DNA from 4 places in the Sphingobacterium sp. lm-10 genome. Region 2 is predicted to be linked to each of the others. Evidence: riboswitches for the same ligand, from Rfam matches in the RefSeq annotation. Region 2 holds a riboswitch; each other region holds the start of a gene.
What was found. A riboswitch is a leader RNA that binds a small molecule or an ion and turns the genes downstream of it on or off. The one in region 2 is predicted to bind S-adenosylmethionine.

Region 1 (7,929 bases), on a different contig from region 2:
TCTGCTCGATATGATTACCTGCGTGGTCGTGATCTTTTACATGTTGTGCATTATCGGTGTATTTATTTTACGGAGAAAACGACCGGATATACCTCGGCCATACCGTGCTTTTGGATATCCTGTTCTGCCGGCGATTTATATTTTGATGGGATTGTCTTTCATTGTACTGCTGGTTATCTATAAACCACAGTTTACCTGGCCTGGTATCGGCATTACACTGGCCGGCATTCCTTTGTATTATTTAATTAAAAAGAAGAATCAAGTGATATGAAAATAACGCTAGTTGCGGTCTTATCTACCTTTTACCTCGCATCCGGCTTTGCGCAGGGTGGGGCGGAAGATTACGATCGTTCGAAAGAAATGCGAGAACATACCCGCAATAAAGTATATCAGGTTCCGCAACAAATTACCTGGTCCAAAGCGGGTGATGCCTTTGCTTATCGTGTGCGTTTGCGCGATGCCGGTAGCACCTATGTGTTGGTAGATGCCACTCGTAAAACGAAGGTGAAGGTCGATGCGGCAGCATTGACTACGCAACTTTCTGAGCAACTTGGGAAACCCACACGCTTGGAAGATATTTCAGAGCGGGATTTTGAAGTGCTCGACGCGCAAAGCATAAGCTTTTCTGCCGGAAAAAACAGTTGGCAGTGGGATAATGCGCAGAAGAAATTGACTAAGTTAAAAGAGGTGGACACGGAGCATAGTGGTGGTTACTGGGGTCGCCGTGGCGACGACGCAGTAGGAGAGCCCATCGTTTCACCGAACGACACCTACGTCGCTTTTATCAAAAATAACAATGTGTATGTGCGAAAAAAGGAAGACAATAATAACGATGCTGCGCGTCAGCTGACCTACGACGGCAGTCCGGGCGATTATTATTCTTCCCGCTTATACTGGTCTGCCGATAGTCGCAAACTGGCAGCTTTTCGCGTACGCAAGGCAGAAGTTCGGCAGCTTACCTTATTAGAATCTTCCCCTCTCGATCAATTGCAGCCGAAATTGCAAACTAGGGATTACGTAAAGCCTGGCGATGCTTTGCCACAATATACACCGACTATCCTAGATGTAGAAAACGGAGATCTCAAAGCGGTAGATGCTACCCTAATCAGTAATCAATTTTCGCTGACACCTCCTGTATGGAATAAAAATAATACAGCGATCACCTTTGAGTATAATCAACGTGGACATCAACGCTACGAGATTCTGGAATTATCTGCGACTACCGGTGCTACCAGAAGTGTTATCGCAGAAGTAAGCCCTACGTTTATTGATTATAGCGGAAAGAAATACCGCAAAGACCTCGAAGATTCGGGCGAGATCATCTGGGCATCAGAGCGCGACGGATGGAATCACTTATATCTTTTTGATGCCAGTAATGGGCAAGTAAAAAATCAGATCACCAAAGGTAATTGGGTGGTGCGTGGGGTGACGCATGTAGATGAAGTATCACGAGAGATTTATTTTCAGGCGAGTGGTATGAAAAAAGGAGAGGACCCTTACTTAGTTCACTATTATGTGATCGGCATGAATGGCAAAGGTTTGCGGGAATTAACACCAGAAGAAGCCAATCATCAGGCGTATTTCAACGCTTCGCACCAACTGTTTGTGGATGTGTACTCGCGTGCTGACCAATCTCCGGTGGCTTTATTGCGTGATGCGAAAGATGGAAAAATGCTGATGGATCTCGAGAAATCCGACCTAAGCGCATTGGAAGAAACTGGCTGGCAAAAGCCAGAGGTTTTTCAAGCGAAGGGACGCGACGGGGAAACGGATATTTGGGGGGTTATTATTCGACCTTCCAATTTTGATCCACAGAAAAAATACCCGGTTATTGAGTATATCTATGCCGGTCCGCACAGTGCCTTCGTGCCGAAGTCTTTTTTTGCGAATCCTTCCGGCATGCACGAGCTGGCGGAGTTGGGCTTTATTGTCGTACAGATTGATGGCATGGGTACCTCGCACCGTTCAAAAGCATTTCATGATGTGGCTTGGAAAAATTTAAAAGACGCAGGCTTTCCAGATCGCATCGCCTGGATGAAAGCAGCGGCAGCGCAATATGACTATATGGATTTAGAACGCGTAGGTATTTACGGGACGTCAGCGGGTGGACAATCGTCTACCGCAGGCTTACTTTTTCATCCCGAATTCTACAAAGTGGGTGTCTCATCCTGCGGATGTCACGACAATCGGATGGACAAAATTTGGTGGAATGAGCAGTGGATGGGCTGGCCTGTGGGGCCAGAGTACATTGCCTGTTCGAATGTAGAAAACGCCCATCTTTTGGAAGGAAAGCTGTTATTAATCGTAGGAGAACTGGACGACAATGTAGATCCATCGTCCACGTACCAGTTAGTGGATCAGTTAATCAAGCATGGCAAAGATCATGATTTTATTATGGTGCCTGGTATGGGGCACTCATCGGGAGGTGATTTTGGTGAACGCAAACGTCGCGACTTCTTCGTCAAACACCTATTACAGGTGGATCCGCCAACCTGGAATAGGAGCTAATAAAAGTCGATATTTATTGCGAAACGGATCCTCCTGTCTCCAATTATTTGTTTTCATTGATCAGTCGTTCCAGCTCATTCGCAGGAACGACACCAGATTGGCGCCAACGAACAGTTCCTTTTTTAAAAATAATGAGCGTAGGCACGCCTTGTACTTGATACGCCGCCGCTGCGGTTGGATTTTTGTCTACATCTATTTTGATAATATTGGCTTCGTCACCGACACGTTGCTTTAATTCTTCTAAGATGGGCGGCATCATTTTACATGGCCCACACCATTCGGCAAAGAAGTCTACTAATACGGGCTTATCACTGTTTATTATTTCCTGAAATGTCATATTGTTATTTGTATCGTCCTATTAAAAAATATAAATCTGCCAAATAGCGTGCCGTAAAGGTTATTGGTTTCAACTATAACATTCGATTTATCATCGTTTATTAAGGTGTCATAGTTGCTAAATAGATACTATCCATTAAAGTAAAATATTGAGTAGGCCTTTCTGTACACATCACTGAATTTACTATCTTTAGTGTTTCATTATTTATATTATAGATTTAATACATGATCATACGTGATACAATAGGTAAGTTCGCTTTCTTAATCTTGTTCCTATTTGCCAGTAGCTTTTTGTTTTCCTGCCAGAATAACCAAACTAACGACAAAAAAGCAGTCGCGACTGAAAAGCCAACTCCAAAATTTGCTTTGAGCCAACAGCAGGCGAAGACTATTTTTGATATGCCGGTCCATTGTATTACGGTAGAATACCCCAATAAATTGGGGCAGTCTTTAGGAGGCGATGCTGATCTTAAACCACCGCGTGCATTGCGACCTATTTTTTACGGATGTTTTGATTGGCACTCATCGGTACATGGCTATTGGTCTATCATCAAATTGATGAAATCTTTCGATAACCTGGATCAAGACGGTGCGGTGCGTAGCACATTGAATGCGCTAATCACGGATGAGAACGCGGCTATTGAGAAGGCTTTCTTTGAAGATAAAAACAACCTCTCATTTGAGCGTACTTATGGTTGGGCTTGGTTATTTAAGTTGCAGGAAGAGTTGGTAACATGGGACGATGCCGATGCCCAGCGATGGAGCAGATCTTTGCAACCCATGGTCGATCTTCTGCGAGGTAAGTTGTTGGATTACTTGCCTAAGTTAGTTTATCCCATCCGTAGTGGAAAGCATGACAATACCGCTTTTGGTCTGTCATTGATGTACGATTACGCATTGACGGTTGAAGACGAAGCATTAGCCGATATTATTGCAGAACATGCTACTCGCCTATATAAAGAGGATAAAAACTGTGACTTTTCTTATGAGCCGAGTGGTTCAGACTTTCTTTCGCCTTGTCTGGAGGAAGCCTATCTGATGAGCAAAGTTTTAGATAGAGAAGCATATGAAACCTGGCTTCATGCCTTTCTGCCGCAAATGTATGAAGCTGATTTTCAGTTGAAACCTGCTATTGTGAAAGATCGCACCGACGGTCAGCTAGTCCACCTAGATGGCCTAAACTATAGTCGTGCAGCCTGTCTGTATGGCATTGCGCATCAAGTTCCGGCGTTAGCACATCTGCGTACAATCGCCGATGAGCACATGGCTTTTTCTTTACCAAACCTTACCAAGGAAGACGATTACATGGGCTCACACTGGTTAGGAACTTTTGCACTTTATGCCATTACGCATCAATAAACACGGGTTCATAACTAACAGGCAAGCGGAATTAAGGTGTTGTCGTCACCCAACTCAACGGGTACTAGCTGAATAGTGGTAAACCCATCGTCGTGAGATACGATGCGCGACAGATCTACGCCTTTACGCGCAAGACTGTTCAATACGGCAGTTCTAAAAGCTGCTTTTTGTGTACCCCAGGATTTGTTTCGGACGAGATCGTTATTCAAGTTAACGAGCTCCTTGACGGAATAGTGGTGAAAATTTTGAACCAAATGCTGGTACAGTTCGTTTGGAGTTTGCATACAATACAATTATTAAAGGTGAAACCATCAATCGTATTCAGAACGGCAATATAATCTGTTTTGGAATGAATCCCGTATTATAAAAACCACCGCGGTTCTGCGAACTCGGTTGGTATTGCGTCAGGCAATTCTGAATACTCTACAAACTTAGTAGAGTATTCGTTAATCTCCAAATAAACTTTAAAATAATTTGTCAGCATTCGGTAATTTCAAATTCAAGTCAAAGGATTTATTTATCAGTTTGATGAAATGATCTGCTAGCATGGGGGATTCGACTTCCATGTTCTGGTGGATAAAGAAATACAGTTTCTGTAATCCAGCCTTTCTCCATTCGCGGATGCGTTTCACCCAATCTTCTAAGCGTGTGTAATCAGAAGGAGCGTTGGCGCCCACATAACGCACAAAAGCAATTGGTGTAGTTAGTCGCATGTGCAATAAATCCCTACGTCCGGCGGTATCGGTGATGATATTGGTCTTTTCTGTTTTCTCCAACAAGGAATAATAGCGCGCAGCAACCTCTTGATCACTAAACCAAGCTTCATTACGCACTTCTATCGCTAAAGGATATCCCGCGGGGAAGTTTTTCAGAAATGACTCCAATCGTTCAAAATCTTTGGGCTTAAAGTTATCGTGCATTTGTAAAAAAGCCATTCCCAACTTATCTTCAAATAGCACGGTGGCATCTACAAAGGTTTCTACTTTTTCATCGGTATTAAGCAAGCGGCCATAATGACTAATAGATTGAGGAATTTTAGGGAAAAATTTAAAATCCTTTCCGGTCTTGTCTTTCCAGGTTTGCACCTGATCCTTGGAGGGAGAGTTATAGAATGTCGCGTTTAATTCAATAGAATTGAATTTCGTAGCATAGTACGCGAGTTCATCTTTAGTGCCGCGCGGGTAAAATCCTTTGAGCTCTTTTTTATTCCATTTGGCACAGCCAACAAATACCTCAAACGGCGCGTCTGATTGATGCGCTTTCAGTAGTTCCAGCGTTGCTGATGGCGTATTGGGAAGGGAGAAATCAATAGATGATGGGTCTGTAACGCTGCCAAATTTCATATCTGCTTATTAAGAAAAGTGTAAATGCTAAGGTAAGAAGATTTCGCCGTGTAAAACTCATCCTGAATATGTAACTTTGCGCCATGTCAGAAAAAATTATTATCCTCGATTTTGGGTCACAATATACGCAGTTGATCGCGCGTCGTGTGCGCGAATTGAATGTTTACTGTGAAATTCATCCATTTAATAACATCCCTACCTTCGATGAAACAGTTAAAGGTATCATTTTTTCAGGTAGTCCATACTCTGTGCGTCAGGAAGATGCACCGCAAGTAGACTACGCTGCTATGATGCGGGATTACCCCGTGCTGGGCGTTTGTTATGGCGCTCAATATCTGGCACAGCATTCTGGGGGAGAGGTTTTGCCTTCCGAGATTAGAGAATACGGAAGAGCAAATTTATTATATGTTGATCAGGAGAATCCATTGTTGACTGGCATTCCTACACAATCACAGGTGTGGATGTCGCATGGAGATACCATTAAAGAAGTGCCCTCTACGTTTCGCGTGATCGCAAGTACCGACAAGGTACGCGTAGCAGCTTACCATATCGAAGGTACTCGTACGTACGGAATTCAGTTTCATCCGGAGGTAACGCATAGTACCGACGGACAGGTATTGGTGAAAAACTTTGTCGTGAATATCTGTGGTTGTACACAAGACTGGACAGCAGATGCCTTCGTAGAAATGACTATAGCCGACTTGAAAGCACAATTGGGCAACGATCACGTCATCATGGCTTTATCTGGCGGAGTGGATTCTACCGTAGCAGCCGTATTGCTGCACCAAGCTATTGGAGATAAGCTGCACTGTTTTTTCGTGGATCACGGTTTATTACGTAAGAATGAGTACCAGCAAGTGTTGGATTCTTACGAGCATATGGGGCTTAATATCAAAGGCGTAAACGCCAAAGAACAATTTTACAGCAAATTAGCTGGTGTTTCAGACCCGGAGCAAAAGCGTAAAATTATCGGTGCATCGTTCATCGATGTATTTGATGATGCTGCGAAACAAATTCAGGCAGAATTGCCGGATGGTGTAGAGGCGAAGTGGCTTGGGCAGGGTACTATTTATCCGGACGTTATTGAGTCTATCTCCGTAAATGGACCTTCGGCAACCATCAAATCACACCATAATGTGGGTGGATTACCAGATTATATGAAGCTGAATGTCATTGAACCGTTAAGAACGTTGTTCAAGGATGAAGTAAGGCGTGTTGGAAAGACGCTGGAAGTAGATCCTACTATCTTAGGCAGACATCCATTTCCAGGTCCTGGTTTCGGTATTCGTATTTTGGGCGATGTAACTGCTGAAAAGGTACGAATTTTGCAAGAAGCAGATGACATCTACATTCGTAATCTTCGTGAGTCAGGATGGTACGATAAAATCTGGCAGGCAGGCACCATTTTCTTGCCAGTACAATCGGTAGGAGTGATGGGCGATGAGCGCACCTACGAACATGTAGTCGCATTACGTGCAGTAGGTTCTCTAGATGGGATGACTGCCGATTGGATTCATCTACCGTATGATCTTTTGGCTAAGATATCCAATGAGATCATCAACCATGTGAAAGGCATCAACCGCGTGGTGTACGATATCAGTTCAAAACCGCCCGCAACGATAGAGTGGGAATAAAATAAAGAAAAAAATGAAGTGTACTTATCTAATAGGTTTTTTTGCCGCGCTGATAGCGGTATCATCTTGTTCGCCTAAGACGACTACAGGGGTTTTACGTTCGCCTGGTCAGAAAACAGGTCGTGTGGATGGTACGCGAGATCAAGCGGAAGCTGTTCGTGAAGATAAGTCACGTGATCTCGAAGAGCCTGTTTCGGAGAAAGCAAAATTGTATGCTGGCGGTACGATTGCCTTGATTCTACCTTTTCAACTGGATAGGGTAGCTTCCAGCGCGGTCTCGGAAGAGGATGTAAAACGCTCCGCGCTGGCATTAGATTTCTATCAGGGATTTCAGATGGGTTTACAGCAAATCGCAAAATCCAATAAGCGCGTTGAACTGCAAGTACTGGATTCTCGCGATAATGCAGGGCACAACGCCAATTTGGCAAGATCTCAGGAAGTTAAGGATGCCATGCTTATTGTAGGGCCCATTTATCCGGCAGAGATCAAATCGTTTAGTGCTGCAATGATGAATTCCAATAATCGCGTGTTGCAGGTCAATCCTTTGGCAGCGACTATGCCGACAGAGTTTAACCTTCCCAATTTGGTGTCGGTAACGCCTCCCATCAGTATTCACATGCGTGCGGTATCTGCCGAGTTGGCAAAAAACTATAAAAATGGCGATGTTGTTGTCATTTATAATTCTGCAAATAGCGATCATCAACAGTTTATCCAAGGATTTCCCGATGATATCAAAGAACGACTTCCTT
Region 2 (7,929 bases):
TTTGCCAAAAAGCTGTTTCTGATCGGGAGGCAATAAGCGCCAAATGCTATAGGAATCTTCTCGAAGCGAATAGAGTATTGTTTGAAAAATATTTCCTTCTCCAGTAGCTTCTTGAATATCCTTTTCTAGCAGTGCTAACTGATCTTTATTAATGCGGTCTTCGTTGGCCCAGTCTACGGGTCTCTCCAAAGCGCTTTCTACCTCCGATCGAAAAAGTCTGATCAGATCGATGATACGCAACGTTCGTTGCTGCTCTCGGATGATACTGCGTATGTTGGACAGTGTCAGCACCTTGCGTTCATATGGGATTTCCGACGGTGTCTGTACACGAGGTAATAAGCCGGTCAAGGAGAAAAATTGAATCGGCCCTTCATGCCCGTTGTCTACCAGTGTAATCAGTGCGTCAATAGCTGTAAGGCTGCTTCCTACAATACTCACTCGAGCCTGCTTATCTTTTATTTTTTTCAATAATCGGCTGGTTGGCCAAGGCGAGCAGAAAAAGTTATCACTGGATTTTAGCTTCGCAAAAGTAGCAGACTGTGGATTACCCGTTGCCAGAATGACATAGTCAAACGCTACCTTACGCTGGTCTGCTGTATGAAGCATTACTGTATTTTCTGGAGTAATATCGGCTGAAACTGCCTCGGTGGGTCTTGTCTGGATGTCGATACCCGCTTTAAGTCCCCATGCTTTGTATTTATCCAACATGGCCTGTACATAATTTCCATACAGCATACGCGGCGGATAGCTGTCTGGATGTGTACTTACCTGAGGATATGTTTCTCCAATTTTATCACTATTTTGATGCATCCATTGTACGAAATGCATGCGCTCTTTTGGAAAAATACCCATAAGTCCTGCTTTCGTATTTAACAAATGACCTTGTTGTTCCGTGCCAAATGCCAGTCCATCGCCGAATTCTTTCCGTTTCTCAAATAGAGTAATAGAGAGTGGAAACGGGTTTCCTTTCGTGATGTGTTTTTGTACCAGTTGTATGAAGCAGGCTACGCCGCTTGCTCCCGATCCTACGATGGCTATTGTTTTAGGTAGATGTTTGACCATACAGTTAAGTAAACAGGGATCACGAATGATTGTTTACCAGTGATGTATTTGTTACGTATGCCAAAGTCTTCGTGCTTTATTTAATTTAAGTAATTGTTATTGAAAGCATTGTGTTGTTTTAATGCTCCATTTCCCAACTAAGGGAAGGTCAAAAAACGAAAGCTCGAACGTTATGCTACCTCGCAATGATGTATTTTTTCGGTCTTAAATGTCTTTTTTAGAAAAGTCTCCTTTTACACTAAGCGTAAAATGCCTAAGCAAGTTGCTGGACAATATTTTTGGTAGGACCTGGATTACTCATCGTATAAAAGTGGAGCACTGGTGCACCGAAAGCGATGAGTTCGCGGCACTGCTGTACTAACCATTCTTCACCTATCTTCCGCACCTCTGCATTGTTCTTGCAGCTATCGACAGCCTCAGATAACTCCTCTGGTATATCCAAGTGAAATATACGGGGTAGCGTGATGAGTTGTTTTTTTGTAGTTAATGGCTTTAAACCAGGGATAATAGGCACGTGGATACCATGCTCACGACATTTGGTAACAAACTCTTTATAGCGCTCAACGTTGAAGAACATCTGTGTTACAATAAATTCGGCTCCCATATCCACCTTTTTCTTCAACCATTTAAAGTCTGTTTGCGAATTTGGAGCTTCAAAATGCTTCTCTGGATACCCTGCTACCCCTATGCAAAAATCGGTTTTTGAAGAAGTGGTGATATCCTCATGTAAGTATTTTCCTTCATTCATATCCCGAACCTGTTTCAATAGGTCTGTGGCATAAGCATGCCCACCTTCGGTAGGGATAAAATCGGCATCGCCCTTCCGTGCGTCGCCCCGAAGTACTAGCACATTATCTATGCCAAGGAAATCAAGATCAATCAAGGCGTTCTCTGTTTCCTCTTTGGTAAATCCGCCGCAAATCAAGTGTGGCACCGCATCTACCTTATACTTATTCATGATAGCTGCACAAATGGCCACCGTACCCGGCCGTTTACGATAAGATACACGCTCCAATAACCCGTTTGGATGTTGTTTGTATAAGTAATCTTCCCGATGGTATGTGACGTCGATAAAGGGAGGTTTGAATTCCATCAACTCATCCATCGTCTGAAATATGTTTTGAATTCCCTGGCCTTTTGCGGGAGGCAACAACTCGAAAGAAAACAGCGTTTTTCCTTGTGCATTCTTGATATGATCAATGATCTTCATACGTATGTGTTTCTTGAATGGAAGGCTTGCAGAGAAATGGTGCCGACATATGCCTATGGCCGCTTATCATTCCCTTCACTATGGAGGGTAGATTGTAGCACCTTGACATGCGTCAGGTTGCTAAGGCGTCCGCGGGTCTAATCCCTCAGCCTTTCTCTATAAGCAATCACAAATATGGGAAAAGCGTGTGGGATAACAAAATGCAGAATGATTTTAATTGATGATCAAAATTTGTCCACCTTTTGTCCACGGCTGTTATCGTTAGATGTACATAGGATAATGAAAAAATCAATTATCCTTGTGGATACAAACATACTATCTCGTATCAACATGGAAAATAACAATCCCTCCGATTACAATCCTGGCCCACGCATTGGCATTACCTTCTCCACATTCGACTTGTTGCATGCCGGGCATATCATGATGTTGGCAGAAGCCAAACGACAATGTGATTACCTGATCTGCGGTTTACAGATGGACCCTACGTTAGACCGGCCGGAGAAGAATGCGCCTACACAAACTGTAGTAGAGCGATACATACAACTTCGAGGGTGCCAATATGTAGATGAAATTGTCCCCTATTCTACAGAGCAAGATTTGGAAGATATCTTACGATCCTTTAAGTTAGATGTGCGTATTGTGGGGGATGAATACCAGGAGAAAAACTTTACAGGAAGAGAATACTGCGAACAGAAGGGCATTGAGCTTTATTACAATAGCAGAGATCATCGGTTTTCCAGCTCTGGTTTGCGGAGGATTGTTGCCGAAAAAGAGGCACAGAAGATGGAACGAGAAATGAACCCGTAATAGAATAAGGATCACATTACGGATTTTCAATTTTCTGAATTATCAGACTATTTAGTACTTTCGTGGAGAATGAAGAAGATAGCCGTTATCGGACAAGGATACGTCGGGTTGCCCCTGGCATTGGCGTTTGCTTCCCACACGCAAGTAGTAGGGTTTGATATTGATGAAGCGCGCGTTAGCGAACTGAACCAGGAGATCGATCGTACTAAAGAAGCAAATCCTGAGATGCTACGATCAGCGCTTCAACTTATTGTGGATACAGAAGGGCAAAAGGGCTATACAGCATCCTTTGCAGTGGAAGATCTTCGCGGTTGCTCTATCTACATTGTCACCGTTCCTACGCCAATCGATGAATTCAATGCGCCTGATCTAAGACCTTTGCGTCATGCAACGCGCATGATAGGAAAGGTGTTGAAAAAAGGCGACATCGTAATCTACGAATCCACGGTGTACCCAGGCTGTACAGAAGAGGACTGCGTGCCGATTCTAGAGCGGGAATCTGGATTGATATTTAACGAAGATTTTTTTGCAGGATATTCTCCAGAACGGATCAATCCTGGGGACAAGGTAAACACGTTGACTACCATAAAAAAAGTCACCTCTGGATCTACTTCGGCTATAGCGGAAGAGATAGATCAGTTGTATCGAATCATTATTCACGCGGGTACGCACAAAGCTCCTAGCATTAAGGTGGCGGAGGCTTCCAAAGCAATTGAAAATGCGCAACGTGATGTGAATATTTCTTTTGTCAATGAACTCGCTTTAATCTTTGATCGGGTGGGTATTGATACACAAGATGTATTAGCTGCCGCTGGGACGAAGTTTAATTTTCTTCCCTACAAACCTGGCTTGGTTGGTGGGCACTGTATCTCGGTAGATCCCTATTATTTAGCACATAAAGCGGTTCAGTTGGGCTATCATCCAAATGTTATTCTCTCTGGTAGACGGGTTAATGACTCTGTCGCAGAATTCATTGCCTCCAAAGTGGTAAAGCTAATGATCAGAAAGGATATCGCTGTTAAGGGTGCGAATGCTTTAATACTCGGTGTCACTTTTAAAGAAAATTGTCCAGATATCCGCAATACCAAGGTGAAGGATCTTCATGCCGCGTTAGAGGACTATGGGGTGAAAGCAGATATTGTAGATCCTTGGGCGAGTGTTGCAGAGGTGCAGCATGAGTATGGGTTGAGGTTGAAATCAATAGATGAGGCACTACAGTTTGGAGGTTATGACGCCATTATATTGGCGGTTGCACATCAAGAGTTTTTGAGGTTGGATTTGACTGGATTTTGTAAAGAGCGCGTCGTTGTTTTTGATATTAAGGGCGTTATCGCTCGCGAAGTCGTCGACGCGAGGCTATAATTGGGGTTTCTAGATAGCCGGTGGCATATTTTTTGATGTAAAGGCGCAGTGCGAATGTGACTATTCATCCACTTTCTTAACATTCATATGAAAGGCTCACTAAAAAATTAATAGTTTAACTAAGCGAAATTATACGTACAATACACTATGGAAAAAAATAAGAATAAAGATTACAATCCTGGGCCACGAGTCGGCATTACCTTTTCTACTTTCGACTTATTGCACGCTGGGCATATCATGATGTTGGCTGAAGCTAAAAGGCAGTGCGACTATTTGATCTGCGGTTTGCAGATGGATCCAACACTGGATCGCCCCGAAAAGAATGCGCCTACACAAACAGTCGTAGAACGGTACATACAATTAAGAGGATGTGAGTATGTAGATGAAATAGTGCCTTATTCGACTGAGCAGGATTTGGAAGATATCTTGAAATCATTTAAGCTGGATGTGCGTATTGTGGGAGATGAATATGCAGAGAAAAATTTCACCGGTCGTGAATATTGTGAACAAAAAGGCATCGAGCTGTATTTCAATAGCCGCGATCACCGATTCTCTAGTTCTGGATTAAGAAGAATTGTTGCTGAAAGAGAAGCAGCTAAAAATAATAAATAAACCTTGCTATCATAATTTTATCTAACAATCGATATGAATAAAACAATATTGATTACCGGCGGAGCCGGATTTATCGGTTCCCACGTGGTAAGAGAGTTTGTCAATAAATACCTCGACTATCATATCGTAAACTTAGATGCACTGACGTATGCAGGTAATTTGGAGAACCTGAAAGATATTCAGGGCAAACCCAACTACACCTTTGTTAAAGCGGACATTACGGATGCTAATCATATTCTTGAGGTATTTAAAGAATATCAACCAGATGGTATTATTCATTTGGCGGCTGAGTCGCATGTTGATCGTTCGATCGCAGATCCGTCGGCTTTCGTCATGACAAACGTCATTGGTACCGTCAACCTATTGAATGCCGCACGTGAGGTTTGGAAAGATAATTTTGAAGGAAAACGTTTTCATCATGTGTCTACTGATGAGGTTTTTGGCGCTTTGGGTAGTACGGGATTATTTACAGAAGACACTAAATATGATCCGCACTCCCCATATTCAGCTTCTAAAGCGGCTTCAGATCATTTCGTTCGTGCCTATCATGATACCTACGGTTTGCCAATTATATTGACGAACTGCTCTAATAACTACGGGCCCAATCATTTTCCAGAGAAATTGATTCCGTTATGTATTCACAATATTCTAAATAATAAGCCGTTACCTATCTATGGTGATGGTAAGTACACACGTGATTGGTTATTCGTGATCGACCATGCTAAGGCTATCGACTTGGTGTATCACAAAGGCAAAAATGGTGATTCCTACAATGTAGGTGGCTTCAACGAATGGCAGAACATTGATTTGGTCAAGGAACTTTGTGCGCAAATGGATGAAAAGCTTCGCAGAACAAAAGGCACATCAGAAAACCTAATTATGTATGTAAAAGATAGGCCAGGCCATGATTTGCGTTACGCCATAGATGCATCTAAAATAAATAAGGAGTTAGGCTATGTGCCATCCGTTACTTTTCAACAAGGACTTTCTTTAACAATCGATTGGTTCTTAAACAATGAAGAGTGGTTACGTAATGTAACTTCTGGTGACTACCAAAAGTATTATAAGGATCAATATTCCTAAGTGGAACTACATTATAGGGAGGTCATCGAGTCAAGGTAAATTGTAACGATCGACAAACAAATTTGGACATGAGGCACGCTATTTTAATAACCGCTTACAAAGACGTAGAATCGATAGTGGATCTCATTGAAACTATGGGTAGTTGTTTTAATTATTACATTCATTTTGACAGAAAAAGTCGGATAAACTTTGAGAAATTAGCTGACCTACCTAACGTATTCATTACTGCTGAATTAGAAGTAAACTGGGGTGGTGTAAACCACTTTTATGTAATTTTGGGTTTAATCGAGGAGGCCTTAAAAAATGAGGATAACGATTTTTTCCACCTAATTACTGGAGAAGACTTCCCCATTAAGACGACACAATATATTTTGAAGTTAGATAGATCAAAATCTTTTATTAAATCCACCTCTTTTCCATTTTATAACTGGGATTCTAGCGGGGGGCATGATAGATATCGAAGGTATCATTTTTATGACTTCTTTAATGCAAAAACTAAATTTGGAGCTCGACTGATCTACGCTTTAACGCTTCTTCAAAAAATATTTCACATAAAACGCAAGGATTTTTCAGTTAAAAAAAAGTTTGGCGGTTCAACCTACTGGAGTCTTAATCGAGAGGTGTTAGGTTATTTATTAAATCAATTGGATAGCGATAGACTTAAAAAGCTACGATATACTTTTTGTTCGGAAGAATTCGTGTTTCAGACTCTTCTGGAAGACTCTCCTTATCAACACACTATTGTGAATGACAATCTAAGGTTTATTGACTGGAGTTCTAAAAGGGGCGGAGATCCGGCGTTCTTAGATGAAACAGATTTTGAGAAACTAAGGTTGTCTAACGCAATTTTTGCGAGAAAAATACGCAAAATACCAACTAGTCCATTATTGGGATTGTTGAAGAAACATCTGAAAATTGAAAGCCAGATGTCTGAAAATAATATATGATGTCATTACGGTTTCGCGATACCCCTAATTAACATAATTATGCTTTTAGTCGATAGACACATGTCCCGCATTTTAACTACATTTGCAAATCTGTAACTTATGAAACAGCGCGTGCGATGAGGTTGTTTTTATAAATTACCTATAAGAGATTGCAGTATCTGAGAGAGGAATGGGTATACAATTATTTTAAACAGATATTAACTTTAAAGCGTGTAATCCTGTGTATTTTACTCAGATAAGCGGTTACTTTTTTATATGATGAAGAGATTCATACTTAATAGCATAGCTATATTTATTCTTGTGTTAGGTGGTTTTATTAACCAATCTTTAGCGCAGGCAGTGGATTACAGTAAGGTCAAAGTAGAGGCGCTAAGTAATACACAAGTGTTACAATTAATGACTCGCGCAGAGGAGGAGGGGCTTTCACAAGATGAAATGTTTGCTAATCTGATTAATCAGGGAATGCCTGAGAGCGAGATTTCTAAGTTACGAACTCGTGTGGCAAGAATCAGGCGCGATCAGCTCGGCAAAGATCAGCTTACACTGATGGTTGATCCTTCTGAGGAAGGGCGTAAGGCAGACAACTCTGGAGATCTATTAAATACATCTCGTGGAGAGCTTGTTGAGAATGAAGATACACCACCTATTTTCGGTTCATCTCTATTTAGAAATGGAAATATTCGATTCGAACCTAATCTGAATATGGCTACTCCGGAAGACTACATAATAGGGGCGGGGGATCAATTATTAATTGATTTAACGGGAGATAATGAGGCTAGTTATCAACTGGCGGTTTCTCCAGAGGGGACTATTCGCGTGGAATATGTAGGTATTGTCTCGGTTAGA
Region 3 (7,929 bases), on a different contig from region 2:
TGGAGCTGCTGAAAAATACACCTTAGTAGTTCACAAAGTTTTATATAAGGCTTGAAAAAACCTCCTGAAATATGATTTCAGGAGGTTTTTTCAAGTCTGCAATAGCTTACTTGTATTGGATCACAAATTCGGACTTCTCTGTACGAACCTTTTTCATATTGACCAACCAGTCATTGGCTTCATCGCGATATCCTAACGCCAGAATCGTGACAGACTTTAATCCTTTTTCAGAAAGTCCTAGTAGCTCATCAAGCTGTGCATTTACAAAACCTTCCATCGGTGTTGCATCAACTTGTAGTTCTGCCGCAGCTGCGATTGCCATGCCAAAACCAATGTATGCCTGTCTGGCGGCATGGTTGAAGTGATCATCTTTAGTTTGGGCTTCAAAGCCCTGCTTTAACATATTTTTATAGTCGTCACTAGCACCAGAAGGTAAGCCTCTTTCGGTTTCCTGTTGTGCAAAAACCTGATCCACACGCTCTTCTGTGTATTCGTCAAAAGCCGCAAATACCAGTAGGTGCGAAGCATCAGTGATTTGTGACTGACCGTATGCTATAGGTTGGATTTTTTCTTTCAATTCTGTGTTAGCTATTTCAATAACACGGAAAGGTTGTAGGCCTGAAGAAGTAGGAGCGAGCCGGGCCGCTTCTACTATATAATCTACTTTATCTTGTGACACTGCCGTGCCATTCATCTTTTTGGTGGCGTATCGCCAGTTTAGTTGCTCGTGAAGATTCATATCTTTTAGTTTTGAATAACGCTACAAATTTACGGCCAATAAATGATGTTTAAACATGTAATTTTTCTTTGTACATAAATATGACAATTTATATTTTGATTAAAATCACTTATTTTAGATGATGAGCATTTTCAAAAGCAAGCGAAAGGTTTCTCTCGTATTGGGAAGCGGCGGGGCACGAGGTCTAGTGCAGATTGGCGTTATTAAAATGTTGCTTGAAAAGGGCTATATCATCGATGAAATTATAGGATGCTCCATCGGATCCTTGATTGGTGCTGCCTATGCACAAGGAAAACTAGATGACTTAGAGGAGTGGTTGAAAGGGGTGACCCGTATGAAAGTATTCCAATTAATGGATTTTTCTAATCCGTGGTTTGGTATTTTAAAAGGAACAAAAGCCCTAGACTCTCTGAAATTGGTATTTCCCGACATCGCGATTGAAGATCTGCCTATACGTTATGTGGCCATTGCGACTGATCTTACGAATGAATGTGAAGTGGTGTTTGATAAGGGAAGTGTCTACGACGCCATACGTGCATCCATTGCGATCCCTGCCGTATTTACTGGTGTAGATTCTGAAGGTCGTTACCTGGTAGATGGAGGTGTGCTCAATCCTCTACCCATCAATTATGTTAAAAAAAAGAGGCGAAATATCGTTGTGGTAGTCAATCTCGACGGACGTCCTAATCCTGAATTTGGTGCTGTGGCGTCTGGTGGCAAGTATACCTCGGTAACCGTGTTGCAAGAGGCATACTTTGCTATGCGTCGGCGCATGAGCCAGTTATCTATCGATATGCACTCGCCAGATTATGTGATTACAGTGCCACATAATACGGCTGGAATCTGGGATTATCACCGCACCCTGGATCTAGTCGAAAAAGGCATGCAGTGGACCGATCTTTTGCTTCCTGATGTGAGTTCAAAGCGCGATAAAGCAGGTGTCAAATTGTAGTTCCGCTCGGAAGACGATTTAGATAGGCTGATAATGCAGCGTTAAATGCAGCTGGGTTTTCCAGATTTGGGAGATGTCCAGATCCTTCTATACTTACGAATTCTGACTGCGGTATATGATCCTTCATCTCGAGCATAAGCGTTTCGGGTGTTATTTTATCGTGCTGACCACGAACTAATAAAGTCGGGATGGTAATGTTAGGAAGTAAATCGGATGTATCAGTACGCGATGCCAACGCCAAAAGTGTGGCACATATACTCGTGAGGCTGTTTCGTCGAATACTACTTTTTATAAGCTCAACGGCTTCTAGATTTTCTTCCGCCCGCGGCTTGGCAAAGATGTTTTCGATAAATCCGATGGCAAAAGGACGGCGACCATGCGTTAATACCGCCTGTATAGAGTCAAATCTTTTTTGCTTTGCTATTTTATCGTCCGCCTTGCTGTGTGTGTCACTCAAAATTAATCCGGAAAAAAGCGTAGGCGCCAATTCATACGCGCGCAGAGCTATATACCCACCCATCGAAATACCGCATAGAATCACCTGTTTCATTTCCATTTTTTTAATAAATGCGATGAGGTCTTTAGCAAACAAGTCGATGGATAAGAAGCCATGTCCGGATGTGGTGTTTCCATGTCCACGAATATCTAACGCTATTCCTGTCGTCGAATCATCTAATGCCTCCAGCTGCGCTTTCCACATATTCTTATTAAACGGAAATCCATGCAGAAAAAGAATTGTCCTATGTTCTTTTTGCACCGCTTTTTTTATAAAAAAAGAGATACTAATATCACCAATTCTGATTTTATTGCTTTTAATTCGCTCGGCCATATGCTAGTGTGCTATGTAAATGTTTTGTTTTCAGTTAAATAGGGTTTAAGCCCTGTTTTTCTGTCCTTAAAGTTTAGAAAAAGTTTGCAATAATCGAAAAAGTAACGATATTTGCCTCACCAAAAACGGTATACACCGATTGGTAAAAGACTGCGCTCATAGCTTAATTGGATAGAGCACCTGACTACGGATCAGGAGGTTAGGGGTTCGACTCCCTTTGAGCGCACTTTTTTATTTCCCTGCTATCTTTTCCGCTTTATTTCTCGAAACAAATCTTCGCTTTTTAGCTTTTCGGAGTCGTATTTATGCAAAGAAAAATTCCTGTACTACTCCAGCAAACATACTAGAGCAGCACAAGAATACATATTATTATGCTAATTCTGCCAGAAAGTAGCCGTCGCGGTGAATCAATTCACGGTGAGCAATGATTTGTTGTAGGTTGATCTTTCCGATCACATATTTAAAATCTTGTCCGTAGAAGCGTTCGGAGATACTATTGAAGCCCAGTGTTTCCAGAATTTCTTCGTCCTGATAGCGTAAGTAAACGTTCAATTCGTAATCGGTAGAATAGGTAACCTGCTGAGATTTTGAGTGTTTTTTAAACTCATAACGATAACCATATCGAAGTGCCGTGATATCAGATAACACCGCCGATCCGGTTGGATGACCGCCTGCACCTTTTCCGAAGAAAAACTGCTCGTCTGCAAAAGCAGCTTTTACCACCACACCATTATTTTCATTCTCCACACCGTATAGTAGGTTGTCTTTGCTAACGAACTTCGGCAATACATATAAGATAATCTTACCATCTACCTCTTTTGCCAATGGAATCAGCTTGATTTTGTAGTTTTTCTCACGTGCATAGGTAATATCTGCTAAGCCAAGCTTATTGATTCCCAAATTGAGAATATCTTCTGGTTTGACATAGATGCCGTAAGCGTGATTGGCAACGATTGCCAGCTTGTACTTAGGGTCGTAGCCTCCCACATCCAATGTGGGATCCGTTTCTGCAAAGCCCAATTCCTGTGCTTTCTTTAGCGCGCTATCGTAATCTTGATTTTCGTTAAAGATCTTCGATAAAATATAATTGGAAGAACCATTGAAAATTCCGCTTACGCTATGCAGGAGCTCATTGTCATAATATTCCTCCAGGTTGCGAATGATTGGAATCGATCCACATACCGCACCTTCGTAAAGTAACGATTTGCCGGTTTCTTCCTGTATAGTCGCTAATTCTTCCAAATGGGTTGCGATCATCTTTTTATTGGCAGATACCACATTTTTACCAGCATACAATGCGCGTTTTGTGATTTCAAAAGCAGCATCGGCATCATCAATAAGTTCCAGTATCGTATTTATTTCTGGATCATTCAACACGCTGTCTGCATCGGTCGTAAAAAGGTGTTCAGGAAGCGATCGTTGTTTCGTTGGGTTTTTAATGACAAATTTCTTTATTTCTAGATTTAGATCTTTGGTTTTGATAATGTCGTACAGTCCTTGGCCAACTACTCCAAATCCAAACATCCCAATCGTTAATTTTTCACTCATTTTATATCAAATTGTTTTTTAGTTACGCAAATTTATAGTGCTTCAAAAGCTTGTTCCAGATCAGCTTTGATGTCGTCAATATGTTCGATTCCTACAGATAATCGAAGGACACCTGGGTATACGCCAGAGCGTTGTTGTTCTGCCGTACTTAGCTGTTGGTGTGTGGTTGTAGCAGGGTGTATGATGACCGTTTTCGCATCGCCAACATTCGCCAGATGACTGACCAATTCTAAAGCATTGATAAACTCGTTGGCTTTGGTACTACCTCCGCGAATAGTAAAAGACAATACCGCGCCATAGCCATTTTTTAAATACTTTTGGGCGGCATCATGATAGGGATGGCTCTTCAGTCCGGGATAACTTACAGATTCTACCTGTGCATGGTTTTCAAGCCATTGGGCAATTTCCAGCGCATTATCCACATGCCGCTGTACGCGCAATGAAAGTGTTTCCAATCCCTGTGTCAGCAAGAAAGAATTGAAAGGGGAGAGGGCAGGGCCGAAGTCACGCAATCCCTCTACGCGCGCCCGGATGGCAAACTGTATATTGCCAAAGTTGCTATTTTCTCCAAACACTTCCGAGAAGATTAGCCCATGATAACCCTCGGATGGCTCAGAAAATTGCTTGAACTTACCATTACCCCAATTGTAATTGCCACCATCGATAATCACGCCACCAATGGTCGTGCCGTGGCCGCCGATCCACTTCGTGGCTGACTCCACTACAATGTGAGCACCATATTCTAAAGGCTTGAAAAGATAACCGCCTGCACCAAAGGTATTGTCTACCACAATAGGAAGGTCATGTTTTTTGGATAGGGCAGAAAGACGTTCGAAGTCAGGAATGCTATATGCGGGGTTTCCGATGGTTTCTACATAAAGCGCTTTGGTACGGTCATCAATTAATTTCTCAAATTCGTCTGGATCACCCTGGTCTGCAAAGCGTACTTCAATGCCTAGCCTTTTAAAGGCAACTTTAAATTGATTGAATGTGCCGCCATAGAGATGGGAGCTCGCCACAAAATTATCTCCGCTTTCTAGGATATTATTCAGTGCGATAAATTGGGCTGCTTGGCCGGAAGAAACCGCCACTGCCGCTAAGCCACCTTCCAGCGCTGCTATTCTCTTTTCAAAGACATCCGTTGTCGGATTCATAATCCGAGTGTAAATATTTCCAAACTCCTTCAATGCAAAAAGGTTGGCGCCATGTTCTGCGTTGTTAAAAACGTAAGATGAGGTTTGATATATCGGGAGTGCGCGTGCCCCAGTAGTGGGATCGGCTTCCTGTCCTGCATGTATTTGCAGGGTTTCAAATTGTAACGGTTTTTTGTAGGCCATAGTAACTTAATTATTGTGGAACATAAAATCAGGATTAGTCTGTACGAAAGGAAAGAGTCGTTTATAGGTTGCGGTAGGCCAAATCGATGTACAGGTCATCGCTTAAGACTAATCACAAAAAACGACTATCGCATTCGTGAGTGGCAAGCAACCAATTGCAGCCAATGACAAATCGCTGTAGAAATTAAGTGTGGACGATCTTCCGAAGAAGGGAATAAGTTGATTTTTTCGTTCATCTGTTCTATTATTTATATACTCCAAAACATGGTTTTGGACAGGAATTGGCACCTTTTCAACGCTCTGTTGTTGGTTGCCAGCGGGTCATCGAGCCAGTCTCTCGCCGCTTCTTTATAAATCAAGACCTGATCGCTTTGGTGTAGGTGTTGATTTGTATTATCGAATGATATACATAGCAAATATAGGGTTTTTGTACAGCCATGCAAATATATGATCAAATCTTTTTGGAAATGTTTCCTAGCTGAGATACTATTAAAGTTGGTTAATCAAGTGTATTGGGAGTTGTTTATCCGCATCTCCAACTCCTTTTGTTTAGTGCCTTGAAGATGAATATTGTTGTTAAAATAGGCTAAAATGTTTTAGCATTTAAATTATTTTAATCATCAATTTAATTAGTTGATATACAGGTTTTTATCCATGTGTATTTGCTACAATAAGCGTTTTTATAATTTCCCGACAATTGGTTTATGGTTAATTTTGTTTCATAAAATCAAACGAATAAACTGTAATGCAAAAAATTCTTCAAGACTACCAAATTGAACTTGCTTTAGAGCCTAAAGGTGAGGTGTTTAGTGAGTTAACACCCGCCGAATTAATTGAGCATGCCATTTTGAATAAGGAAGCGACACTTTCTGCTTCCGGTGCGCTGAATATTATGACAGGAACTTTTACAGGACGCTCTCCTCGTGATCGCTATCTGGTGCGTGATGAAGTCACGGAGGATACGGTGCATTGGAATGATACCAATCAACCCGTCAATCCGAGTGTATTTGAGGCACTTGAACAACAAGTGAAAGTTTATTTAGATTCTTGCAAATCACTTTATACACGCACGGCAAATATCGCAACGTATGCTAAATATAGCAGGAGAATTCACTTTGCGACGGAGCTGGCTGCACAAGATTTGTTTATCAGTAATATGTTCCTTCCTAAGCAAGAAGTGGAACAGCAAAAGGATTGGACGGTGTGGGTGGCATCTCTATTAAAAATCGAAAATTATGAGGAACTGGGTCTTCGAGCATCGAATGCGGTGGTGCTTGATTTTACCCGGCGTAAAGTGCTAATCATTGGAACGGCATATACAGGAGAAATCAAAAAGAGCATGTTTTCTATGATGAATTTTGTGTTGCCACAAGATCATGGTGTCTTTCCAATGCATTGCTCGGCTAATACAGGTAAAAATGGAGAAACAGCCTTGTTTTTCGGTTTATCTGGCACAGGGAAAACCACCTTGTCTGCAGATCACGATCGTTATCTGATTGGTGATGATGAGCATGGTTGGTCGGACGAAGGAATCTTCAATTTAGAGGGAGGTTGTTACGCCAAATGCATCAACCTAAAAGTCGAAAGCGAACCCGATATATTTGGTGCTGTGCGGTTTGGGGCATTAACAGAAAATATGCTTTACATGCCAGAAAGTCGCTATCTGGATTACGAAAATAGCGCTGTCACAGAAAATATACGGGTGTCATACCCTATCAATTACATACCACATGTGGTAAAGATCAATCACTCCGCTTCGCCAAAGCACATATTTTTTCTGACGGCAGATGCTTTTGGCGTGTTGCCGCCATTATCCAAGCTTACGGTGGAGCAATCGATGTATTACTTTCTAAATGGATACACCGCGAAAGTGGCGGGTACCGAGGTAGGAATTGCAGAGCCCGTGGCTACCTTTTCCGCTTGTTTTGGTCAAGCATTCTTGCCGCTACATGCAAGGCGCTATGCTGAAATGTTGCGTGATCGATTGCAACAGGATTCTTCTACACAAGTTTGGTTAGTAAATACAGGCTGGATAGGAGGGCCATATGGTGTGGGACGCCGTATCCCGCTATATCACACACGTGCTATGATCCGTGCCGCGATGTCAGGTGCATTGAAAGATGAGCATTATGTACAGCACCCGGTTTTTGATCTTTCGATGCCAACCGCTTGTCCACTCGTGCCAGATACCATTTTGAATCCTCAATCTCTTTGGCAAGATGCGGAAAGCTACACGCACAAAGCACAGGAATTAAAAGACCTGTTTGAAAAAAACTATCAGAAATACACCTACTAAATCGGCGCGATCTTACATTATGGAATTTAAAACCTTAGGGCAGTTCATCATTGAAAAGCAGGAAGAGTTTCCGTTTGCCAAGGGAGAGCTTTCCCGTTTGCTACGGGATATTGGTATTGCTGCGAAAGTGGTAAATAGGGAGGTCAATAAAGCCGGGCTTGCTGAAATTCTTGGTCCTTACGGACAGTTCAATGTACAGGGCGAAGAACAGCAGAAGTTGGATGTATT
Region 4 (7,929 bases), 200 kb from region 2:
TTACAAAAAGATGTCATCGGGTGGGTCTAAGATCGATCACGACGATTTAGAAGATGGCCTAGTAATGATTGGCTTAGCGGGTATTATTGATCCGCCGCGCGAAGAAGCGATCGAAGCGATCAAAATCTGTACAGATGCAGGCATTCGCGTAAAAATGATTACTGGGGATCATGTGGATACCGCTAAAGCCATTGGCAAAGAAATGGGTATTGGTGATGGAGAAAAAGCTTGCCGTGGTGCCGATCTGGAAAAGATGAGTGACGAGGAAATGCGTAAAGCGGTAAAAGAGTACGATATCTTTGCCCGTACGAGCCCAGAACACAAATTGCGCTTGGTAGAGGCTTTACAAGCAGAAGGACGTATCTGTGCAATGACGGGCGACGGTGTGAACGATGCGCCTGCGTTGAAGAAAGCAGACGTGGGGATTGCGATGGGTATTAAAGGAACCGAGGTGACCAAAGATGCCTCAGAAATGGTATTAGCTGATGATAATTTCCGTACGATCGTAGATGCAGTAGAAGAGGGAAGGCGTATTTATGACAACTTGAAAAAAACCATTCTCTTCATCTTGCCGACCAATGGGGCGGAAAGCTTGTTGATTATGGCAAGTATTCTGTTTGGTTATATTATGCCGTTGACTCCCCTGCAGATTCTGTGGGTAAACATGGTGACATCTGTGACAGTATCTTTGGCGTTAGCCTTTGAAGAGATTGAAGATGGGACTATGAAAAGGCCACCGCGAAAAGAAAAAGAACCCCTACTAAGCGGTTACTTCATTTGGCGTATTATATTCGTATCTGTGTTAATCGGAGGCGGAACCTTGTTTCTCGTGCAATACCTTACCGCACAGGGCGTAGACAACGGTACTATTCGTACGATTACGATGCAAACTATTGTAATTTCTCAGCTATTTCACTTGTTTAATTGTCGAAGTATCCACGGTACCGCGTTCGACAGCAAGTTCTTCTCCAATAAAGCCATTTACATCGTTGCGATCATTTTATTTATCCTGCAAGCGGCAATTACCTATCTGCCGTTCATGAATAATATCTTTGACACCGAGCCTATTGCCTTATCATTTTGGCAATATCCGGTTTACTTAGGTATTGCAGTTTTTGTGATTGTGGAAATAGAGAAGTGGGTGGTGCGTAAGTTTGTGCTAACCAAGAAAGAGGAGCAGACAGCTTAATATCGGCAACTATTTGTATATTAAGAATGGCCTTACCAATTCAATTGGTAAGGCCATTACACTTTAAAATATGGCTATCTAACTGAATAGATAGTTATTTTTTTCCGCCGGCAACTTTGGAGATAATCCAAACAATTAAGGCGACTACCGCAACTACTGCGATTACTCCAACCCACACGCCTGCTTTGAAAATTCCTTCAATCACTTGACAACTTGTCAAAAGGTTGGCGGCTAACGTGAATAGTAACGCCATAGGTATAAATCTTTTCATAATAGTTTTGTTTACCTATACGAACAACATTCGCGTCGTAATGTTTGTGAAGAGCGATTAGATTGAGCACTTTTAGAAGCGTATAATAAATAACCCCGAAACGGAAACGTTTCGGGGTTATTTATATTTTGATTAGCCGTGCGTTATTCTGCACGTAAAATCTTTGCAGCTTCTACCATAGATTCCAACGCTGCTTTGGTTTCTGGCCAAGCACGTGTTTTTAATCCACAGTCAGGATTTACCCACAATTGTGCTGCAGGCACTACAGCTTTCGCTTTACGCAAGAGCTCCACCATTTCTTCTGTGCTAGGCACACGAGGCGAATGGATGTCATAAACACCTGGACCGATATCATTCGGATATTTGAAATCACCGGCAAAGGCGTTTAACAACTTCATCTGAGAACGGGAAGTCTCGATCGTAATTACGTCTGCATCCATTGCCGCGATATCTTCAATCACATTATTGAATTCAGAGTAACACATGTGTGTGTGGATCTGTGTATCATCTTCCACGTTGGATGAAGAAACACGGAAAGCACGTACCGCCCAGTTCAAGTAATCTTTTTGATCTGCTTTACGCAAAGGCAATCCCTCACGAATAGCAGGCTCATCAATTTGGATAATTTTGATCCCTGCTTTTTCCAAAGCTTGCACTTCATCTAAGATTGCTAAGGCGATTTGATAGGTTGTCGTAGAGCGCGGTTGATCGTTACGAACGAATGACCATTGCAAGATCGTTACCGGACCTGTTAACATACCTTTTACCGGACGCTCTGTCAAGGATTGTGCATAAGAAGACCAACGAACTGTCATATCTTGCGGGCGGTACACATCACCATAGATAACTGGAGGTTTCACACAGCGTGAACCATAAGATTGTACCCAGCCGTACTGCGTGAAAGCATATCCCGCCAATTGCTCACCGAAATATTCCACCATGTCGTTACGCTCGAACTCACCATGTACTAATACGTCGATGTCTAATTGTTCTTGAAGACGAATGGTGTTTTCGGTTTCTTCCGCAATAGCTTTATCGTATTCTTCCTGAGAAATGGCTCCTTTTTTCAAATCAGCACGCCATTTACGTACGTCTTTTGTTTGTGGGAATGAACCGATTGTCGTGGTTGCGAAAGCAGGAAGATTGAATTTTTCTTGTTGTGCTGATTTCCGATCTGCAAATAAGGAAGTACGTTTTGCATCATCGTCTGTGATGTTGCTGGTACGTGTTTTTACCTCTGGTTTGTGGATCAATGGAGAAGTACGACGGCTTTCTGCGGCCGCTTTGTTGCTTTCGAAACGTTTTTCTGTCTCTGCATCTACCTCCCCGTCAGCCAATACAGCTAGGTCTTTTACTTCTGCTAATTTCTGCTTAGCGAATGCTAGCCAATTTTTAACCTCGGCAGGAAGAGATTCTTCGTTTTTCTCATTGTCCAAGTCAAATGGTACATGCAATAAAGAAGACGCTGGTGCTATCCAAACACGGTCTTTCCCTAATGTATCTACTGCTTGTTGGATTTTGCCTAATGATTTTTCGTAATCATTTTTCCAAATATTACGGCCTTCTACCACACCTAATGAAAGAGTTAGAGAAGCAGGAACTTTTGCCAAGATGGTATCCAATTGATCTTCACCGCGTACCAAGTCGATATGTAAGGCGTGTACTGGAAGGTTCAACGCCAAATCTTCATTATCTTTTAACGCTTCAAAATACGTTGTTGCGATCAGTTTGGTGTCGCCCGCTGCGGCATTTAATTTCTCAAATACCATTTTATACAAACCTTTTACTTTTTCGTCGATATCCAACGCCAGGTACGGCTCATCAATTTGGATATATTGTGCACCAGCCGCCGCCAATTTGGAAACGATCTCTTCGTATACTGGCAATAAACGCTCGATTAGATCGATACGATCAAAACCCTCTTCTTTTTCTTTTCCTAATAAAAGGTAGGTGATGGGGCCAATTAATACTGGCTTCGTTTCAATGCCTAATGACTTCGCCTCGTTGTATTCTTTTAAGAATTTTTCAGAAGTTAATTTGAATTCCTGATTTTTGGTGAATTCGGGAACCATGTAATGGTAGTTGGTGTCGAACCATTTCGTCATTTCCATGGCCGTCACATCAACACCTTCTGCCTGGAAACCTCTTGCTAACGCAAAATATAGATCTAAACTGTATTCTCCGTCAATCTTATTTAAAAGCGATTGATAGCGCGCAGGCACTGCTCCGATCGTAAGGGATAAATCCAATACTTGATCATAAAAGGAAAAATCATTGGACGGGATTAAGGTAAAGCCATTCTCCTGTTGTAATTTCCAGTTAGCTTCACGAATGCTTTTTGCTGTATTTAGAAGTTCCTCTTGGGTGATTTTTTTAGCCCAGTAAGCTTCATTCGCCTTTTTCAATTCGCGGAATGGTCCTACTCTTGGATAACCTAAGTTGTTTGTCGTTAACATAGTTTTATTTCTCTAATTTTTTTCGGATGTAATACTTTGCTATTAGAGAATGGCACCAGAAACAGTGACTTCAGCTTATCTTTCTCTTATTGTTCCCGTACAGGGTAAGAGTAGAATGTAGCACCTTGTCCAAGTGACAGGTTGCCAAGGCTTCAACGGGTCTATTCCCTCTGCCTTTCTCTATAAGCATCACAAACTTAGATAACAAAAGTATAAAATCCAAATTTCTAGAGAAAAGAGGACGCAAATAATCAGCTAGCTGACCAAAAGCTTGTATCCTTTGCCATGCACATTTACGATTTCCACATTCGGATCTTCTTTAAGATATTTCCGAAGCTTACTCAGGAATACATCCATGCTTCTACCGGTGAAATAGTTGTCGTCATGCCAGATCTTCACCAACGCTTCTTCGCGCGTCAACACATCATTCTTCTTGAGACAAAGCAGACGCAACAGTTCGGCCTCCTTAGTAGATAACTTCTGCTGCTGCCCCTTATAGGAGATCACTTGACTGGTATAATCAAAGAAATAACCACCAATCTCAAACTTGTCTGGTGTTTCATCATCTTTATCGCGAGACGAACGTTTAAGCAGGGCGTTGATGCGCAACAACAGCTCTTCTACACGAAACGGCTTCGTAATATAGTCATCACCACCCAATTCAAATGCTTGGGTTTTGTCTTCCATCATTCCTTTGGCTGTGGCAAAGATAATTGGCACTGTTTGATCCACTTTGCGCACATCTTTCCCCAAAGAGAAGCCGTCTTTTTTTGGCATCATAACATCGAAAATGCACAGATCAAATTCATCCTTGCGGAATGCTTCCAATGCTTCCATGCCATCCTTGCACAGTACGACATCAAATTTACCCTTGAGTTCGAGGTAATCTTTCAAGAGATCGCCAAGATTGGGATCGTCTTCTGCTAGTAGTATTTTTTGAGACATAAATTTGTTTTAATGTATATTAATAATCAAGCTCTGCTTGTGCTATCGGTACTGTGGAGTGGTAAAGTCACCTCAAATTGTGTGCCTTTATCTCGTTCGCTTTTTACAGAGATCTTGCCATTGAGGATCTTGATGATGTTATTGACATAACTTAGCCCCAACCCGAAGCCTTTTACATTGTGAATATTCCCTGTTGGTATTCGGTAAAATTGATCAAATATTTTTTCCTGATGATCCTTCGACATCCCGACTCCTTTATCTGCAACGGATAAGGTTATGCTGTTTTTGGTGCTGTAGGTACGAACGGTTATGTCCGGAGTGTCTTTGCTATATTTAATGGCATTGTCTAGTAAATTGAACATCACATTAGAAAGATGCAGCTCATCACCAATCACCACATCGTGCGTAGCGGATAAGTCCACCTGTAAGTTTCCGCCAGCTTTCTCCAATTGCAGGTGCATGCTTTCCAGCACGTCAGACATAAGCGCGTTAATAGGTACTTTAGTACGCTCGATATTCAGGTTTTCTTTCTCAAGGCGTGCTATGTTCAATACACGCTCAATATGTGAACCTAACCGTATATTCTCATCATAGATGATATTAGCCAACTTATTGACCCGGTTTTCGTTGGAGGCAATTTCTTTGTCTCGAAGCGATTCGCTCGCAATCATGATCGTAGCCACCGGTGTTTTGAACTCGTGCGTCATGTTGTTGATGAAGTCTGTCTTCATCTCCGATATTTTCTTCTGCCTAAAAATGATCGTGAGTGTGTAGGCAAAGCAGCCAACTAGTAACGACAATAAAGCGAGCACGGCAATCACCATAAAACTCATGTTCCCGGCAATATGGCTCTCTTTGTATGGGAAGTATATAGACAATAAACCGGGAGATTTTCCTTGATCGCCTTGGAACAAAGCAGTGCTGTATTCCATAGCATCTGTCAAACGTACCGGGTCTTCTAAATGCGAACCAGCCTGAATGATAAGCGCAGCACTAGGGTTGGGTCTGATCTGCATCAAAAAAGGAGACACGATCCCGCGAATGTGTAATTCTTCCTCCAAATAACTCATAGCCAAGTCTGCATTAATCCTTTCTTTCAACGGGCGCTTCGACATAGCGATGCTCGCTGTAATATCTTCGATAACTTTACTGTCTTTACCCCCTAAGATGGCTACGGTATCATAGAGGTTAGTGGCTACAGAGAGTTTTCTGAAATTCAGGTTTTTCAGTTCTTGTTCTACTTCTTGTAAGCGTATTAGAGTAGATTTATCCTCGGTAGGAGGCAAGGTAGCCCAGGCAAATGAGTGCACTTGGAGTGTAGCATCATTCACAATAGGAATGATGAAGCGTGTGCTGTCATCTCGAGCAGAAATTTCGGAAACACGTTTACTGGCGCCTACCACCGTAGATATAGTGGGTAAAGTAGGGTCTTGAATATCGTAGCTTTTCTCAATAGAAAAAGTAATCAGTTGGTGATAATCCTTCCTTCGTACATACGTTTCGAAGAATGCGTTACTGACGTAGGCCGCATTTGGAAAATTTCTTTTTAGGTCTTCTTCTTCGTTTCTATAGCGATCTCGCGCATCGAAGTTTTTCACCCTAAGCTTATTGATCTCATCTTGCAAGGCAATTTGTTCTGCCAGAATAACTTCTTTTTCCCGCTGAAGCTTTTGATCTTTAGCAAATTTTACCTGATTTAATTTTGCTTGTTTTCTAGTGAATTCATATACCTCATGGCGCTCTATTTTGTTGGCCACTACTGATAGCGAGGCGTTTACGCTCTCGTCAAAGATTTGAGATTTCTGAATATAGGATTGGCGAATGAAGTAGTACTGCATGGCCATCACACCGAGTAGCGCGATAGACATAAACCAGATAATTAAGGTAATACTTCTCTTCTTCATATGTGCAAAAATAATTAGGCAAATGCGGTCTACAGGGACTTTAACACAATTTAACAGCCCTTTGCCCTATAGGTTGTCTGCTTCTCGATGGGCATTAAACCAAGACAGTCACCAAGGAGAACCTTGGTGACTGTCTAAATATAGGGTTTTAAAACGCTAAAGTGTCAGATTACTGCACTTCAGAAACACGAATCGTATTCGTTCTACCTTTAGCGTGCAATGGTGTAGAAGCTGTGTTAATCACTATTTGGCCTGGGTTCACCAATTTGTGCATCTTCAATAATTCATTTACATCTTGAATGGTACCGTCTGTACTTTCGAATTTATCGTAGATAAATGTCTGCACACCCCATACCAAGCTTAGCATAGTCAATAGTTTTTTATTACCAGTAAACACATAAATATCTGCATTCGGGCGGTAACTTGCGATTTCTAGTGCAGTATATCCGGATGATGTCATAGCTACAATAGCAGAAGCATTTGTCTTCTCAGCCAAGAAAACAGAACTACTACAGATCGCATCGGCTACCTTGGTGATGTTTACTGATTCGCCATTTTCTTTCTCGCTGTAATAGGGGTAAGAAGTGGATTCTACGTGTGTAATGATTTTCGCCATGGTCTCGATAACGATCTCTGGAAATTCACCCACAGAAGTTTCTCCACTAAGCATCACAGCATCTGCACCATCCAACACAGAATTAGCCACGTCATTTACCTCGGCACGCGTAGGACGTGGAGTAGTAGTCATTGTTTCCAACATTTGGGTAGCGATGATCACTGGCTTAGAAAGGTCGCGACATTTTTGTACAATGATTTTTTGCAATCCGGGTACTTCCTCCATTGGAAGCTCAACCCCCAAGTCACCACGTGCTACCATAATCGCATCCGTTTCTGCAATGATAGCATCGATATTCTCGATCGCCTCTGGTTTCTCGATTTTAGCGATGATTTTTGCCTGAGAGCCTTTTTTAGCAATGATTTCTTTACACTGCACGATATCTTCTGCCGAACGGACAAACGACATCGCGATCCAGTCTGCACCGTGATCCAAAGCAAAATCCAAGTTATCTAGATCTTCTTCGGTAAGCGATGGAATAGAAACTTTTGTGTTAGGAAGGTTTACGCCTTTACGAGAAGTCAATATGCCTCCATGTACTACAGTAC

Region 1: another riboswitch for S-adenosylmethionine. It lies ahead of M8998_RS02210 (5-oxoprolinase); the one in region 2 lies ahead of metF (methylenetetrahydrofolate reductase [NAD(P)H]).
Region 3: another riboswitch for S-adenosylmethionine. It lies ahead of M8998_RS06015 (O-acetylhomoserine aminocarboxypropyltransferase/cysteine synthase family protein); the one in region 2 lies ahead of metF (methylenetetrahydrofolate reductase [NAD(P)H]).
Region 4: another riboswitch for S-adenosylmethionine. It lies ahead of metE (5-methyltetrahydropteroyltriglutamate--homocysteine S-methyltransferase); the one in region 2 lies ahead of metF (methylenetetrahydrofolate reductase [NAD(P)H]).

Annotation. Positions count from the first base shown of each region.
Region 1 is NZ_JAMJWC010000001.1:577,465-585,393, forward strand. Features, by position in the region: gene M8998_RS02190 (APC family permease) at 1-271, shown strand, start outside; gene M8998_RS02195 (S9 family peptidase) at 268-2,508, shown strand; gene trxA (thioredoxin) at 2,552-2,845, opposite strand; gene M8998_RS02205 (DUF2891 domain-containing protein) at 3,070-4,203, shown strand; gene M8998_RS02210 (5-oxoprolinase) at 4,218-4,487, opposite strand; SAM-I-IV-variant riboswitch at 4,534-4,630, opposite strand; gene M8998_RS02215 (DUF72 domain-containing protein) at 4,668-5,546, opposite strand; gene guaA (glutamine-hydrolyzing GMP synthase) at 5,630-7,180, shown strand; gene M8998_RS02225 (ABC transporter substrate-binding protein) at 7,194-7,929, shown strand, end outside.
Region 2 is NZ_JAMJWC010000002.1:404,934-412,862, forward strand. Features, by position in the region: gene M8998_RS11735 (FAD/NAD(P)-binding protein) at 1-1,062, opposite strand, end outside; gene metF (methylenetetrahydrofolate reductase [NAD(P)H]) at 1,316-2,272, opposite strand; SAM riboswitch class I at 2,333-2,437, opposite strand; gene M8998_RS11745 (adenylyltransferase/cytidyltransferase family protein) at 2,552-3,079, shown strand; gene M8998_RS11750 (nucleotide sugar dehydrogenase) at 3,149-4,441, shown strand; gene M8998_RS11755 (adenylyltransferase/cytidyltransferase family protein) at 4,589-5,053, shown strand; gene rfbB (dTDP-glucose 4,6-dehydratase) at 5,087-6,136, shown strand; gene M8998_RS11765 (beta-1,6-N-acetylglucosaminyltransferase) at 6,205-7,083, shown strand; gene M8998_RS11770 (SLBB domain-containing protein) at 7,339-7,929, shown strand, end outside.
Region 3 is NZ_JAMJWC010000001.1:1,515,404-1,523,332, reverse strand. Features, by position in the region: gene M8998_RS06045 (aminoacyl-histidine dipeptidase) at 1-26, shown strand, start outside; gene M8998_RS06040 (nitroreductase family protein) at 107-739, opposite strand; gene M8998_RS06035 (patatin-like phospholipase family protein) at 858-1,691, shown strand; gene M8998_RS06030 (alpha/beta fold hydrolase) at 1,681-2,448, opposite strand; tRNA gene M8998_RS06025 (tRNA-Arg) at 2,673-2,746, shown strand; gene M8998_RS06020 (homoserine dehydrogenase) at 2,890-4,068, opposite strand; gene M8998_RS06015 (O-acetylhomoserine aminocarboxypropyltransferase/cysteine synthase family protein) at 4,101-5,405, opposite strand; SAM riboswitch class I at 5,651-5,762, opposite strand; gene pckA (phosphoenolpyruvate carboxykinase (ATP)) at 6,151-7,701, shown strand; gene fbp (class 1 fructose-bisphosphatase) at 7,718-7,929, shown strand, end outside.
Region 4 is NZ_JAMJWC010000002.1:600,297-608,225, forward strand. Features, by position in the region: gene M8998_RS12580 (cation-transporting P-type ATPase) at 1-1,189, shown strand, start outside; gene M8998_RS12585 (hypothetical protein) at 1,284-1,442, opposite strand; gene metE (5-methyltetrahydropteroyltriglutamate--homocysteine S-methyltransferase) at 1,604-3,916, opposite strand; SAM riboswitch class I at 3,989-4,105, opposite strand; gene M8998_RS12595 (response regulator transcription factor) at 4,172-4,861, opposite strand; gene M8998_RS12600 (sensor histidine kinase) at 4,888-6,765, opposite strand; gene pyk (pyruvate kinase) at 6,935-7,929, opposite strand, start outside.